Regions from separate parts of the Pseudomonas sp. SCB32 genome, predicted to be linked through region 1. Evidence: predicted binding sites of a transcription regulator. Region 1 holds the regulator's gene; each other region holds the start of a gene.

Region 1 (4,208 bases):
TGCGCAAGGACCGTCAAATGTACGGCGCAGAGGTGCCGCGCCGCAGCGCCGCCGAGACCCTGGCCGAAGCCATGGCCGCGCCGGTCGCACCGGCTGCCGCCAACGTCGGCCAGCAGGCCCTGGAAGCCATGCGCTTCGAGCTCAACGGCCTGCGTGAACTGATCGAAGTGCAGCTGGGCTCCATCGCCTGGAACCAGTTGCAGAGCCAGCGTCCGAGGCAGGCCAACCTGTGGCGCCGCCTGCAGCGCATGGGGCTGCCGGCTGACCTGTCGCGCAGCCTGCTGGAAAAAGTCGCCTCCATCGCTGAGCCGAAGCAGGCCTGGCGCATGCTGCTGGCACACCTGGCGCGCTCCATCAACGCCCCGGAAATCGACCTGCTGGAGCAGGGCGGGGTGGTTGCGCTGGTCGGCCCGGCCGGCATGGGCAAAACGACGACCCTGGCCAAGCTTGCCGCCCGCTACGTGCTGAAGTACGGCGCGCAGAGCATCGCCCTGGTCTCGATGGACAGCTTCCGCATCGGTGCGCAGGAGCAGATCAAGACCCTCGGTCGCATCCTCAACGTGCCGGTAACCCTGGTCGATCCGGGCCAGTCGCTGATTCAGGCCATGGCGCCGCTGGCGCGCAAGCGCCTGGTGCTGATCGATACCGCCGGCCTGCCGGCCAACGATCCGGCGCTGCGCATGCAGCTCGAAGCCCTGGCGGCGCAGAGCCTGAACGTGAAGAACTATCTGGTGCTGGCCGCGACCAGCCAGAGCCAGGTGCTCAAGGCCGCCTGGCAGAACTATCGTGTGTGCGGTCTGGCCGGGTGCATCCTGACCAAGCTGGACGAAGCCGGCAGCCTCGGCGAGGCGCTTGCTCTGGCAATTGGCCAGCGTCTCCCGGTAGCCTATCTGGCGGACGGTCCGAAGATTCCGGATGATCTGCAGATTGCGCGCAGCCACCAACTGGTCAGCCGCGCGGTGAGTCTGCAGTCGCCGGAAGAGCCGAGCGAGGACGCCATGGCCGACCTGTTCGCCGGTCTGTACCAGCAGCCGGTGCGTCGCGCCGGCTGAACGAATTGAACGGCCCCGTGGTGGGGTGACGGGCGGCCAGGTGGGCTGCCCGGCGAGGCGGATGCTCTGGGAGACGATCCGCGAACGCCGGAAGCGGTAGAGCACCGCGGCCGGCAGGGCCGCAGCGCCAGGGGGCGCGGCGGCTGAATGACGAGACAAGGTATTGATATGGGCATGCATCCTGTACAGGTAATCGCAGTCACCGGTGGCAAGGGTGGTGTCGGCAAGACCAACGTGTCGGTGAACCTGTCGCTGGCGTTGGCCGACCTCGGCCGCCGCGTCATGCTGCTGGACGCCGACCTGGGCCTGGCCAACGTCGACGTGCTGCTGGGCCTGACGCCCAAGCGCACGCTGGCCGATGTGATTGAAGGCGAGTGCGATCTGCGCGACGTGATCCTCCAAGGGCCCGGCGGTGTTCGCATCGTTCCGGCGGCCTCCGGCACGCAGAGCATGGTGCACCTCACGCCGATGCAGCACGCCGGTCTGATCCAGGCGTTCAGCGACATCAGCGAGAACATCGACGTGCTGGTGGTGGATACCGCCGCCGGCATCGGCGACTCGGTGGTGAGCTTCGTGCGTGCCGCGCAGGAAGTGCTGTTGGTCGTCTGCGACGAACCCACCTCGATCACCGACGCCTACGCGTTGATCAAGTTGCTCAACCGCGACTACGGCATGACCCGCTTCCGCGTACTGGCGAACATGGCGCACAGCCCCCAGGAGGGCCGCAACCTGTTCGCCAAGCTGACCAAGGTCACTGACCGCTTCCTCGACGTGGCGCTGCAGTACGTCGGCGCCGTTCCGTACGACGAGTCGGTGCGCAAGGCGGTGCAGAAGCAGCGTTCGGTGTATGAGGCGTTCCCGCGCAGCAAGGCGTCCCTGGCCTTCCGTGCGATTGCGCAGAAAGTCGACAGCTGGCCGCTGCCGGCCAACCCACGTGGGCACCTGGAGTTCTTCGTCGAGCGCCTGGTGCAGCATCCGTCCACGGGTTCGGCCGTATGATGATGGCCTCCGGAGCGCGTATGTACAGCAAGGCACAGGCGCAGAACTCCCAGGACCAACTGATCCAGCGGTACGCGCCGCTGGTCAAGCGCATTGCCTACCACCTGCTGGGCCGCCTGCCGGCCAGCGTGCAGGTGGAGGACCTGATGCAGGCCGGCATGATCGGCCTGCTGGAAGCGGCGAAGAAATACGACGCCGGCAAGGGCGCGAGCTTCGAGACCTACGCCGGCATTCGCATCCGTGGCGCCATGCTCGACGAGGTGCGCAAGGGCGACTGGGCCCCGCGTTCGGTGCACCGTAACTCGCGCATGGTCAGCGACGCGATTCGCGCCGTCGAGGCCAGAACCGGTCGTGACGCTAAAGATCAGGAGGTTGCTGCCGAACTCAATATGAGTCTCGAAGAATATTACGGCATCCTCAGCGACACCCAGGGCAGCCGCCTGTACAGCTTCGACGACCTGCTGCAGGACGGCGAGCAGGGCAGTGGCCTGGCCGAAGACGCTTCGCACCAGGGAAACGAGCCCTCCCACGGCCTGGAAGACGAACGCTTCCAGGCGGCGCTCGCCGAAGCCATCACCAAGCTGCCCGAGCGCGAGCGGCTGGTGCTGGCCCTGTACTACGACGAGGAACTCAACCTCAAGGAGATCGGCGAAGTGCTGGGGGTCAGCGAATCCCGGGTCAGTCAGCTGCACAGCCAATGCGCCGCGCGCCTGCGGGCACGTCTGGCGGAGTGGCGCGCGCACTGAGGTTCGGGTAGTTTCGCGTCGGCTTTTTCGTAGGCTTCAGATTTAGATTTCAGAATTCTTCAGGGCGACGTCCCTTTGACGCCGCCCACACGGGATGAGCGCACGCCGCTCGATGAATTGACGGCACGCCCGCCAGGACGTGCCTGGTATCGATGGAGGTCGGTTTGGACAAGAATATGAAAATTCTCATCGTGGACGACTTTTCCACGATGAGGCGCATCATCAAGAACCTCCTGCGTGACCTGGGGTTCACCAACACCGCAGAGGCCGACGACGGCACCACTGCGCTGCCGATGCTGCACAGCGGCAACTTCGACTTCCTCGTCACCGACTGGAACATGCCCGGCATGACCGGCATCGACCTGCTGCGCGCGGTCCGCGCCGACGAGCGCCTGAAGCACCTGCCGGTACTGATGGTCACCGCCGAGGCCAAGCGCGACCAGATCATTGAAGCCGCCCAGGCCGGGGTCAACGGCTATGTGGTCAAGCCTTTCACCGCTCAGGTGCTGAAAGAAAAGATCGAGAAGATTTTCGAGCGGGTCGGCAGCTGAGGCTGACTGAGAGGGCGTCATGGATCTCGTCAACGAATCCGCGGGTGACTTCGAGTCGACCCTGAAAAAACACGCGCGCGAATTGGTCGACTGCCTCGAACGCGGCGACGTCCAGACCGCCGTGCAGCTGATCTCCGAGCTCAACCAGGCGCGCGATCGCGGGCTCTACCAGGAAGTGGGCAAGCTCACCCGTGAGCTGCACAACGCCATCGTCAACTTCCAGATCGATCCCAATTCCCGCCACGCCGAGGAAATGTCGCAGATCGCCGACGCCACCGATCGTCTCTCCTACGTGGTGAAGATGACCGAGAAGGCGGCGAACCGCACCATGGACCTGGTGGAAGAGTGCACTCCGGTGGTCATGCACATCGAGACCCAGGCCAAGGAACTGCAGGAAGACTGGGGACGCTTCATGCGCCGCGAGCTGGGCCCCGACGCCTTCCGTGAGCTGGCCAAGCGCGTCGAGCAGTTCCTCTACATCAGCGCCCAGGACAGCCGGAAGCTTTCCGCGCACCTCAACGACATCCTCCTGGCGCAGGACTTCCAGGACCTCACCGGACAGGTGATCAAGCGCGTCACCAAACTGGTCACCGAGGTCGAGTCGAACCTGGTCAAGCTGGTCTGGATGGCCGGCCAGGTGGACCGTTACGCGGGCATCGAGCACGACTACGACGGCATGCGCGACGCCGTCGAAAAAGAAAGATCGTCCAAGGGTGAAGGTCCGCAGATTGCTGCCGATACAAGAAAAGACGTCGTATCCGGTCAGGACGATGTCGACGACCTGTTGTCCAGCCTTGGTTTTTAAGCGTCCGCTGACGCTGTAGAGGGAGCACCGAATGAGCTTCGACGCCGATGACGAG
Region 2 (4,208 bases), 1.5 Mb from region 1:
CCCTGCTGGGCCTGGCCGCGCTGATCGCGCTGGTGTTCGGCCTGGTCGCCGCATGGACCATCACCGGGCAGATCGTCAATCCGCTGCGCGAGGTACTGGGGCACGCCGAACGCATCGCCGACGGTGACCTCTCCCGCGACATCCACACCAGCCGTACCGACGAACTGGGCCAGCTGCAGAAGAGCATGCAGCGCATGAACCTGTCCCTGCGCGAGCTGATCGGCCGCATCCACGACGGCGTAACGCAGATCGCCAGCGCCGCCGAGGAACTGTCCGCGGTCACCGAGCAGACCAGCGCCGGGGTCAACAACCAGAAGGGCGAGACCGACCAGGTCGCCACCGCCATGAACGAGATGGCCGCCACCGTGCAGGAAGTCGCGCGCAACGCCGAGGAGGCCTCCGAGGCCGCCTCCGCCGCCGACCGCGAGGCCCGCGAAGGCGAAGGCGCGGTCAACGAAGCGGTCGGGCAGATGGACCGCCTGGCCAGTGAGGTCGACCGCTCCAACGAGTCGGTGCTCAAGCTCAAGCGCGAAAGCGAGAAGATCGGCAGCGTGCTGGACGTGATCAAGGCGGTGGCCGAACAGACCAACCTGCTGGCGCTCAACGCCGCCATCGAGGCCGCCCGCGCCGGCGACGCCGGCCGTGGCTTCGCCGTGGTGGCCGATGAAGTGCGCGCCCTGGCGCAGCGCACCCAGTCCTCCACCGAGGAGATCGAGGAGCTGATCGCCGGCCTGCAGAGCGGCACCCAACAGGCCGTGCAGATGATGGAGACCAGCCGCGAGCTGACCGTCAGCACCGTCGACCTGACCCGTCGCGCCGGCGCGCGCCTGGGCGCGATCACCCGCACCGTCTCGACCATCCAGTCGATGAACCAGCAGATCGCCGCCGCTTCCGAGCAGCAGAGCGCCGTGGCCGAAGAGATCAACCGCAGTGTGATGAACGTGCGCGACATCTCCGAGCAGACCGCCGCCGCCAGCGAGGAAACCGCCGCCTCCAGCATGGAGCTGGCGCGCCTGGGCAATGAGCTGCAGGTGCTGGTCAGCCACTTCCGCGTCTGATCGTCGGCGTGATGACAAAGGCCCGCGCAATGCGGGCCTTTTTTCTGCTCATCGCCCAGCGCCCTGTCTTCGATCGGTCCGTAGGATGGCGTGGAGCGAAGCGATACCCATCGCTTCCCGCGCGAACACTTCTGGTGGGTATCGCAAGCTCCACCCATCCTACGTAACTACGAAGCCAACACTACACAGCACCCTGTAGGAGCGGGCCTATCTCCAAAAGAGCAAATCGTGACCATTTTTCACCTTTAGTTTCCGAATTAGCCGCCGATACCCTCTGACGCACACAGATGCGTCCCGAGAAAATCCGCCTCACCCGCCCCCCAACCGATCCTCCCTGCCTCGGGCCGTCGATCCCGTGGCGAAGCCTTTCTGGAGCTTTCGACATGTACGATTGGTTAGTAGTCCAGCTGGGACGTCTGAACGTCAGCCTCAAGCTGGTGGTGGGTTTCGGCATCCTTCTGTTCCTCACGCTGCTGGTCCTGCTCGGCGGCCTGCGCAGCCTGGACAACCAAGCCGGGCGCGGCGAGCAACTGGCGACCATCACCGAACTGAGCAGTCTCAGCCAGCAAGCCAACCTCGCCCGTCTGCAATTCGAACTGGGTGGCGACCGCGCCCAGGCCGAGCGGGTCGAGCAGCACAGCACGAAGATGCTGGAGCTGATCGAGCGACGCCTGAACGACAGCGACGTCGACGCAGCGCAGCTGAATGCGGTGCGCCAGGCGGTGGCCAATTACCGCGAGGCCTTCAATGGCCTGACCCGCTCCGGCGTCACCGCCACGCAGCAGGCGCGCCAGGCCCTGGACGTCGCCAGCCAGGCGATGCTCAGCGCCAGCACCCGGCTGTACAGCGACACGCTGCAGCGCAACACGGATGAAACCGCCGCCGCCAAGACCCGCCTGATCTTCATCGCGGTCCTTGCCCTGGCTTTCGGCCTGCTGTCCGGCTGGGCCATCAACCGCCAGATCGTCCGCCCGCTCCACGAAGCGCTGGAGCTGGCCGAGCACATCGCTCAGGGTGACCTGTCGCGGGGCCTGGCGCGCGAACTGAACCTGCACCGTCCCGACGAGCTGGGGCAGTTGCAACGGGTCATGATGCGTATGCGCGAGAACCTGGCCCTATTGATCGGCCAGCTCGGCGGCAGCGTCGGCCAGCTGGCCACGGCGGCCGACGAGCTCTCGGCGGTCACTGAGCAGACCCGCGCCGGGGTGAACGCCCAGCGGGTGGAAACCGAACAGGTGGCCAGCGCCATCCACGAGATGGCCGCCACTGTGCAGGAAGTCGCGCGCAATGCCGAACAGGCCTCCCTGGCTGCTCAGCAAGCGGACCAGCAGGCACGCCAGGGCGACCAGGTGGTGCGCGACGCGGTGGCGCAGATCGACCGCCTGGCCAGCGAGGTGGATCGTTCCGCCGAGGCCATGGAGTCGTTGCGCCAGGAAAGCGACAAGATCGGCAGCGTACTGGATGTGATCAAGTCGGTGGCCGAGCAGACCAACCTGCTGGCGCTCAACGCTGCCATCGAGGCCGCCCGCGCTGGCGACGCCGGGCGTGGTTTCGCCGTGGTGGCCGACGAAGTGCGCGGCCTGGCAAAGCGCACGCAGCAGTCTACCGAAGAGATCGAGGGCCTGATCGCCGCCCTGCAGCGCGGCGCCCAGGACGCGGCGCAGCGCATGGACGGCAGCCGCCGGCTGACCGGCAGCTCGGTGGAATTGACCCGCCGCGCGGGCGAGGCACTGGGCGAGATCGCCCGCGCCGTGGCCGACATCCAGGGCATGAACCTGCAGATCGCCTCCGCCGCCGAACAGCAGAGCAGCGTGGCCGAGGAGATCAACCGCAGCGTGGTGCAGGTGCGCGAGATCGCCGAGCAGTCCGCCGCCGCCAGCGAGCAGACTGCCGGCTCCAGCACCGAACTGGCACGTCTGGGCAATGAACTGCAGCTGCAGGTAGGCCGCTTCCGCCTGTGACCGTCGAACCGGTCGGTGCTCCCGCGCCGACCAGCAACGGCAGGACAGTTGTCATGGGCATGGCGTAGGATCAGTGACTCGCCACTTTGGGAGAGAGACCATGCGCCCGCTGACCATCGACCTCGACGAACTGGCCTTCGCGCTCGATACCCAAGGGATCGACCACTACCTGGACCTGCTCAGCGGCCAGGTGCTGCTGATTCCCGAAGACGATCCCGACCCCGAGCTGGCCGAATTGCTGCACCGCGAACCGGAGCGCCTGCTGCCCATCGAGCCGCTGAGCAGCGGCCAGTCGCTGGACCTGATGCGCAATTTCCTGCGCGACGTACCCGACCCCCACGCCTACTCCGCCCTGGCCAATGCCATCGAGGGGCGCAAGCCGTTCAAGGCCTTCCGTCACGTGCTGATGGGATATCCCGAGCTGTTGCAGGCCTGGAATGCGTACCAGGCCGAGCGCCTGCGCGAGTGTGCGCTGGACTGGCTGGCGGACAACCATATCCATCCCGCGGGGCGCAGTATTGGCGCGCCCCTGTAGGAGCGCCCCATGGGCGCGATCGCGGGCATGGCCCGCTCCTACAGGCTGACTCCACCGCATAAACAAAAACGCCGCCCCGAAGGGCGGCGTTTTCATTTCCCAATCCAGAACGATCAGCCTTGCGGCGCCTCGTCCTTGATCGGCTTGGCTTGCGCCGCGCTTTCGCTCCAGCCGCCGCCGAGGGCCTTGTACAGGTTCACCTCGCTGGTCAGCTGGTTCAGTCGATCGCTGATCAGCTGCTGCTGGGCGGCGTAGAGCGAGCGCTGCGCATCGAGCAGGGTCAGGTAGTTATCAACCCCGGTGCGGTAGCGATGGTTGGCCAGCTGGTAGTACTTGTCGCTGGCGGCGACCAACGCACGCTGCGCCTGCAGCTGCTCGCCGAAGGTGCCACGGGCGGCGAGGCCGTCGGCGACTTCGGAGAAGGCCGTCTGGATGGTCTTCTCGTACTGCGCCACATTGATGTCCTTCTGCACCTTGGCCAGGTCCAGGCTCGCCTGCAGGGAGCCGGCGTTGAAGATCGGCAGGCTGATGGACGGCTGGAACAGCCAGCTGCCGGAACCGGAATCGAACAGGCCGGAAAGATCCGGGCTCAAGCTGCCGGCGTTGGCGGTCAGGCTGATGCGCGGGAAGAATGCCGCGCGCGCCGCGCCGATA
Region 3 (4,208 bases), 1.8 Mb from region 1:
TGCAGGCACCCAAGGAGGTGGTCGACAAGTACCGGGGCCGCTACGACGCCGGCCCCGAGGCTCTGCGCCTGGAACGCCTGGAGCGGCTCAAGCAGCTGGGCCTGATCGACGCCGACGTGAAGGCGCATCCGGTGCTGGCGATCAGCAAGGAATGGGTGCGTCTCACCGACGAGGAGAAGGCGAAATCCGCGCGGGCCATGGAGGTCTACGCGGCGATGGTCGAGCGTCTGGACTGGAACGTCGGCCGCGTCGTCGAGTACCTGCGCCAGCAGGGCGAGCTGGACAACACCTTCGTCCTGTTCATGTCCGACAACGGCGCCGAGGGCGCGCTGCTGGAAGCCTTCCCGCGCTTCGGCCCGGACCTCTTGAGCTTCCTCGACCAGCACTACGACAACAGCCTGGAGAACATCGGCCGCGCCAACTCCTACATCTGGTACGGCCCGCGCTGGGCCCAGGCGGCCACCGCGCCGTCGCGGCTGTACAAGGCCTTCACCACCGAGGGCGGCATCCGCGTGCCGGCGCTGGTGCGCTACCCGCAGCTCAAGCGCCAGGGCGAGATCAGCCATGGCTTCTCCACGGTGATGGACATCACCCCGACCGTTCTCGACCTCGCCGGCGTGCGCCACCCCGGCAAGCGCTGGCGTGGCCGCGAGGTGGCCGAGGTGCGCGGCAAGTCCTGGCTGGGCTGGCTGTCCGGCGAGACGGAGCAGGCCCACGACGAGAAGACCGTCACCGGCTGGGAGCTGTTCGGCATGCGCGCCATCCGCCAGGGCGACTGGAAGGCCGTGTACCTGCCGGTGCCAGTCGGGCCGGCCACCTGGCAGCTGTACGACCTCGCCAGCGATCCCGGCGAGACCCAGGACCTGGCCAAACAGCAACCGCAGAAACTGGAAGCGCTGATCGAGCACTACAAGCAGTACGTCAACGAAACCGGGGTGCAGGACGCGCCGCCGCCCTTCCTGCTTCGCTGAGCCACGACGGGCAAAAGGGGCTGGCCGGCAATGCCAGTCCCGACCCGCTTTGCCACCCTGCAGAACACCTGCAGCCCCTATCAGACGGGGCTTTCGGACTACCGTCTGTCGCCAAATGCAAAGCATGACCAGCGGTCGCCCAGGCAAAAATCCATCTAGATCAAGGCCCGCCGCGTTTCGCCGACAAACTAGCGTCAATTTGACATCATCCAACGGCACTCTAGCTTTAAGAAGCCAGGCCGACGCACTGCTTATGACCTACCCCAGCAGCCGCGCGGCCTACCCTCCTGGCGCTCGGCAACGGAGTGCAGCATGCGCGATACCCGAATCGATTCGCCTGTTGATCAGGCCGACGGCCAAGTGTGGCCGAAACGTCTGGTTCTCCAGTCGCTGCCCTGGGTGGCAGTGGCAGGACTTTACTGGGCAGGGGTGCCGATCTGGGTCCTGCTGCCACTGGGCGGACTCGCCAGCCTGGCGCTGAGTCCCCTGCTGGCCGGCCCCGCGCAACCGCAGACCACGGCGCAGCAGGTGCGTCTGGACAGCGAACAGCTACCGAAATGGCGCCCGCTGCAGGACGCCATCGATACCCATCTCGCCAGCCTCAACGGCCACACCCACCAGGTCGACGGCATCCTGCACCACGCCATCGGCCAGCTCACCGACAGCTTCCACGGCCTGGCCGAGCGCATCGACACCCAGCGCGGCCTGTCCCACTCGCTGATCGAGCGCTACGACGGGCGCGGCCACCTCGACGACGACATCGACTTCCAGCGCTTCATCCACGCCACCCAGGAAACCCTCGGGCTGTTCGTCGAGGCGACCCTGGAAACCAGCCGCACTTCGCAACAGCTGGTGGAGCGCATGGACCGCGTCACGCACAAGATCGGCGAAATCCTGCAATCCACCCAGGACATGGACGCCATCGCCAAGCAGACCAACCTGCTGGCCCTCAACGCCGCCATCGAGGCCGCCCGCGCCGGCGAAAGCGGCCGCGGTTTCGCCGTGGTGGCCGATGAAGTACGCGCGCTGTCCACCCGCTCCACGCACTTCTCACAGGCCATCCGCGAACACGTCGATGTGGTCTACCAGGAGATCAAGGATGCCGAAGGCGCCATCGCCCAGCTGGCCGACAAGGACATGTCCTTCGCCCTGGACTCGCGCAAGAAGATCCAGACCATGCTCGACGACCTGGACGCGATGAACCAGCACACCGTCAAGGTGGTGCAGGAGCTGGACCGGATTTCCCTGGAAGTGGGCGACGGCGTCAACGCGGCGGTAACCGCGCTGCAATTCCAGGACATGAGCAGCCAGCTGCTGGGGCAGATCGGCAAGCACGGCGCGCGACTCGCCGCGCTGGCGGTCGGCCTCGGCGCGCTGGATAGCCGCGAGCCCCAGGAGTGGGGCGAGCGCCTGCGTGCGGAAGTCGCCGAACTCGGCCGCCCGCTGAGCAACCCGGTGGCACAGACCAGCCTCAGTGCTGGGGAAGTAGAGCTGTTCTGAACGCACCACCCGACGGTGCGCGGGAGGCAGTGAACATGTTGCAGTCGATCATCGAGTACCTCGCGAACATCGCCCTGGTTGGCTGAGGCCAACCCACATCCCCGAATGCCAGACCCTTGGATCAAGGAGCAGTCACGCAATGGGAAAACAGATACTGATCGTCGACGACTCGGCGTCGATCCGGCAGATGCTGAGCTTCACGCTCAAGTCCGCCGGCTATGAAGTGGACGAAGCCGTCGACGGCAAGGACGGCCTGGGCAAGGCTCAGCGCAAGACCTACAACCTGGTGTTCACCGACCAGAACATGCCGAACATGGACGGCCTGTCGCTGATCCGCAGCCTGCGCGACATGGCCGGCTACCGCAGCACGCCGATCCTCATGCTGACCACCGAATCCAGCGACGCCATGAAGCAGCAGGGCAAGAGCGCTGGCGCCACTGGCTGGCTGGTCAAGCCGTTCGACCCGCCCAAGCTCCTTGAAGTGACCCGCAAGGTCCTGCCGTAGGGGAACCCCAGATGGCTACCGGCATGGAGCAATTCCTCCAGGTGTTCTTCGAGGAAACCGACGAACACCTGGCCACCCTCGAACTCCTGCTGATCGGGCTCGACCTCGATCAGCCGGACGCCGAGGCACTCAACGGCATCTTCCGCGCGGCCCACTCGATCAAGGGTTCCAGCGGCATGTTCGGCTTCGACGACCTGACCGCCGTCACCCACGAACTGGAAACCCTGCTCGACCGCATCCGCTGCGGGCAGACCGCCCTGCGCGCGGAGATGATCGGGGTGTTCCTCGAAGCCCGCGACGTATTGCAGCGCCTGCTCGACGCCCACCGCGACCAGTGCCCGGACCCAAGCGTGCCGGTACCGGCCACGGTGGAGCGCCTGCGCGCCTGGCTGGCGGAGCCGACGACCAGCACGGCGGCAGATGACGGTTCTGGCTTCTTCGACGAGGCGCCTGGCACTCCCGAGGCGGCCAGCGACGACGATGCCTTCGGCTTCTTCGATGATGCGCCAGGCACGCCCTTGGCCGAGTCCGCGCCGGCCAGCGAGGACTTTGGTTTCTTCGACGATGCTCCGGGCGCCCCAACAGCCACCAGCGAAGCCCCCGCCGCGTCCGTTCCAACTCCGGCGCCGATTCCGGCCAAGCCCGTGGCAGCACAGCGCGCGGACAACCGCAGCGAAGGCGAGTCCAGCTCGATCCGGGTCAGCGTCGAGAAGATCGACAGCCTGATCAACCTGGTCGGCGAGCTGGTGATCACCCAGGCCATGCTCAGCCAGCTCAGCGAGGTTCTCGACCCCACGCACTACGAGCGCCTGCAGCAAGCCCTGGCGCAGCTGGAACACAACACCCGCGACCTGCAGGAATCGGTGATGTCGATCCGCATGTTGCCGATCAGCTTCATCTTCAGCCGCTTCCCGCGCCTGGTGCACGACACCTCGGCACGCCTGGGCAAGCAGGTCGAGCTGATCCTCCAGGGCGAGCACACCGAGCTGGACAAGAGCGTCATCGAAAAGCTCAGCGACCCGCTCACCCATATCGTCCGCAACAGCATCGACCACGGCATCGAGACACCCGCCGAACGCCTGGCCGCCGGCAAGCCGGCCCAGGGCTCGGTGAAGCTCGCCGCCAGCCACCAGGGCGGCAGCGTGGTGGTGGAAATCTCCGATGACGGGCGCGGCCTGTCCCGCGAGCGCATCCTCGCCAAGGCCAGCGAAAAGGGCATGGCGGTGCACGAT

Evidence for each region. Region 1 encodes FliA, which starts transcription of late flagellar genes. Its sites were predicted from a motif close to CTAAAGTTTNNNNNNNNNNNGCCGNTAA; they were not measured.
Region 2: the regulator FliA is predicted to act here: its motif matches at 1,302-1,329, upstream of GA645_RS02185 (methyl-accepting chemotaxis protein).
Region 3: the regulator FliA is predicted to act here: its motif matches at 1,131-1,158, upstream of GA645_RS00625 (methyl-accepting chemotaxis protein).

The regions. Positions count from the first base shown of each region.
Region 1 is NZ_CP045118.1:1,936,206-1,940,413, forward strand. Features, by position in the region: gene flhF (flagellar biosynthesis protein FlhF) at 1-1,052, shown strand, start outside; gene fleN (flagellar synthesis regulator FleN) at 1,221-2,051, shown strand; gene fliA (RNA polymerase sigma factor FliA) at 2,048-2,797, shown strand; gene GA645_RS09220 (chemotaxis response regulator CheY) at 2,974-3,348, shown strand; gene GA645_RS09225 (protein phosphatase CheZ) at 3,368-4,153, shown strand; gene GA645_RS09230 (chemotaxis protein CheA) at 4,185-4,208, shown strand, end outside.
Region 2 is NZ_CP045118.1:464,734-468,941, reverse strand. Features, by position in the region: partial or broken gene GA645_RS29230 (methyl-accepting chemotaxis protein) at 1-137, shown strand, start outside; gene GA645_RS29225 (methyl-accepting chemotaxis protein) at 186-1,058, shown strand; gene GA645_RS02185 (methyl-accepting chemotaxis protein) at 1,442-3,019, shown strand; gene GA645_RS02180 (UPF0158 family protein) at 3,120-3,554, shown strand; gene GA645_RS02175 (AdeC/AdeK/OprM family multidrug efflux complex outer membrane factor) at 3,668-4,208, opposite strand, start outside.
Region 3 is NZ_CP045118.1:124,854-129,061, reverse strand. Features, by position in the region: gene GA645_RS00630 (arylsulfatase) at 1-971, shown strand, start outside; gene GA645_RS00625 (methyl-accepting chemotaxis protein) at 1,284-2,471, shown strand; gene GA645_RS00620 (response regulator) at 2,611-2,976, shown strand; gene GA645_RS00615 (chemotaxis protein CheA) at 2,988-4,208, shown strand, end outside.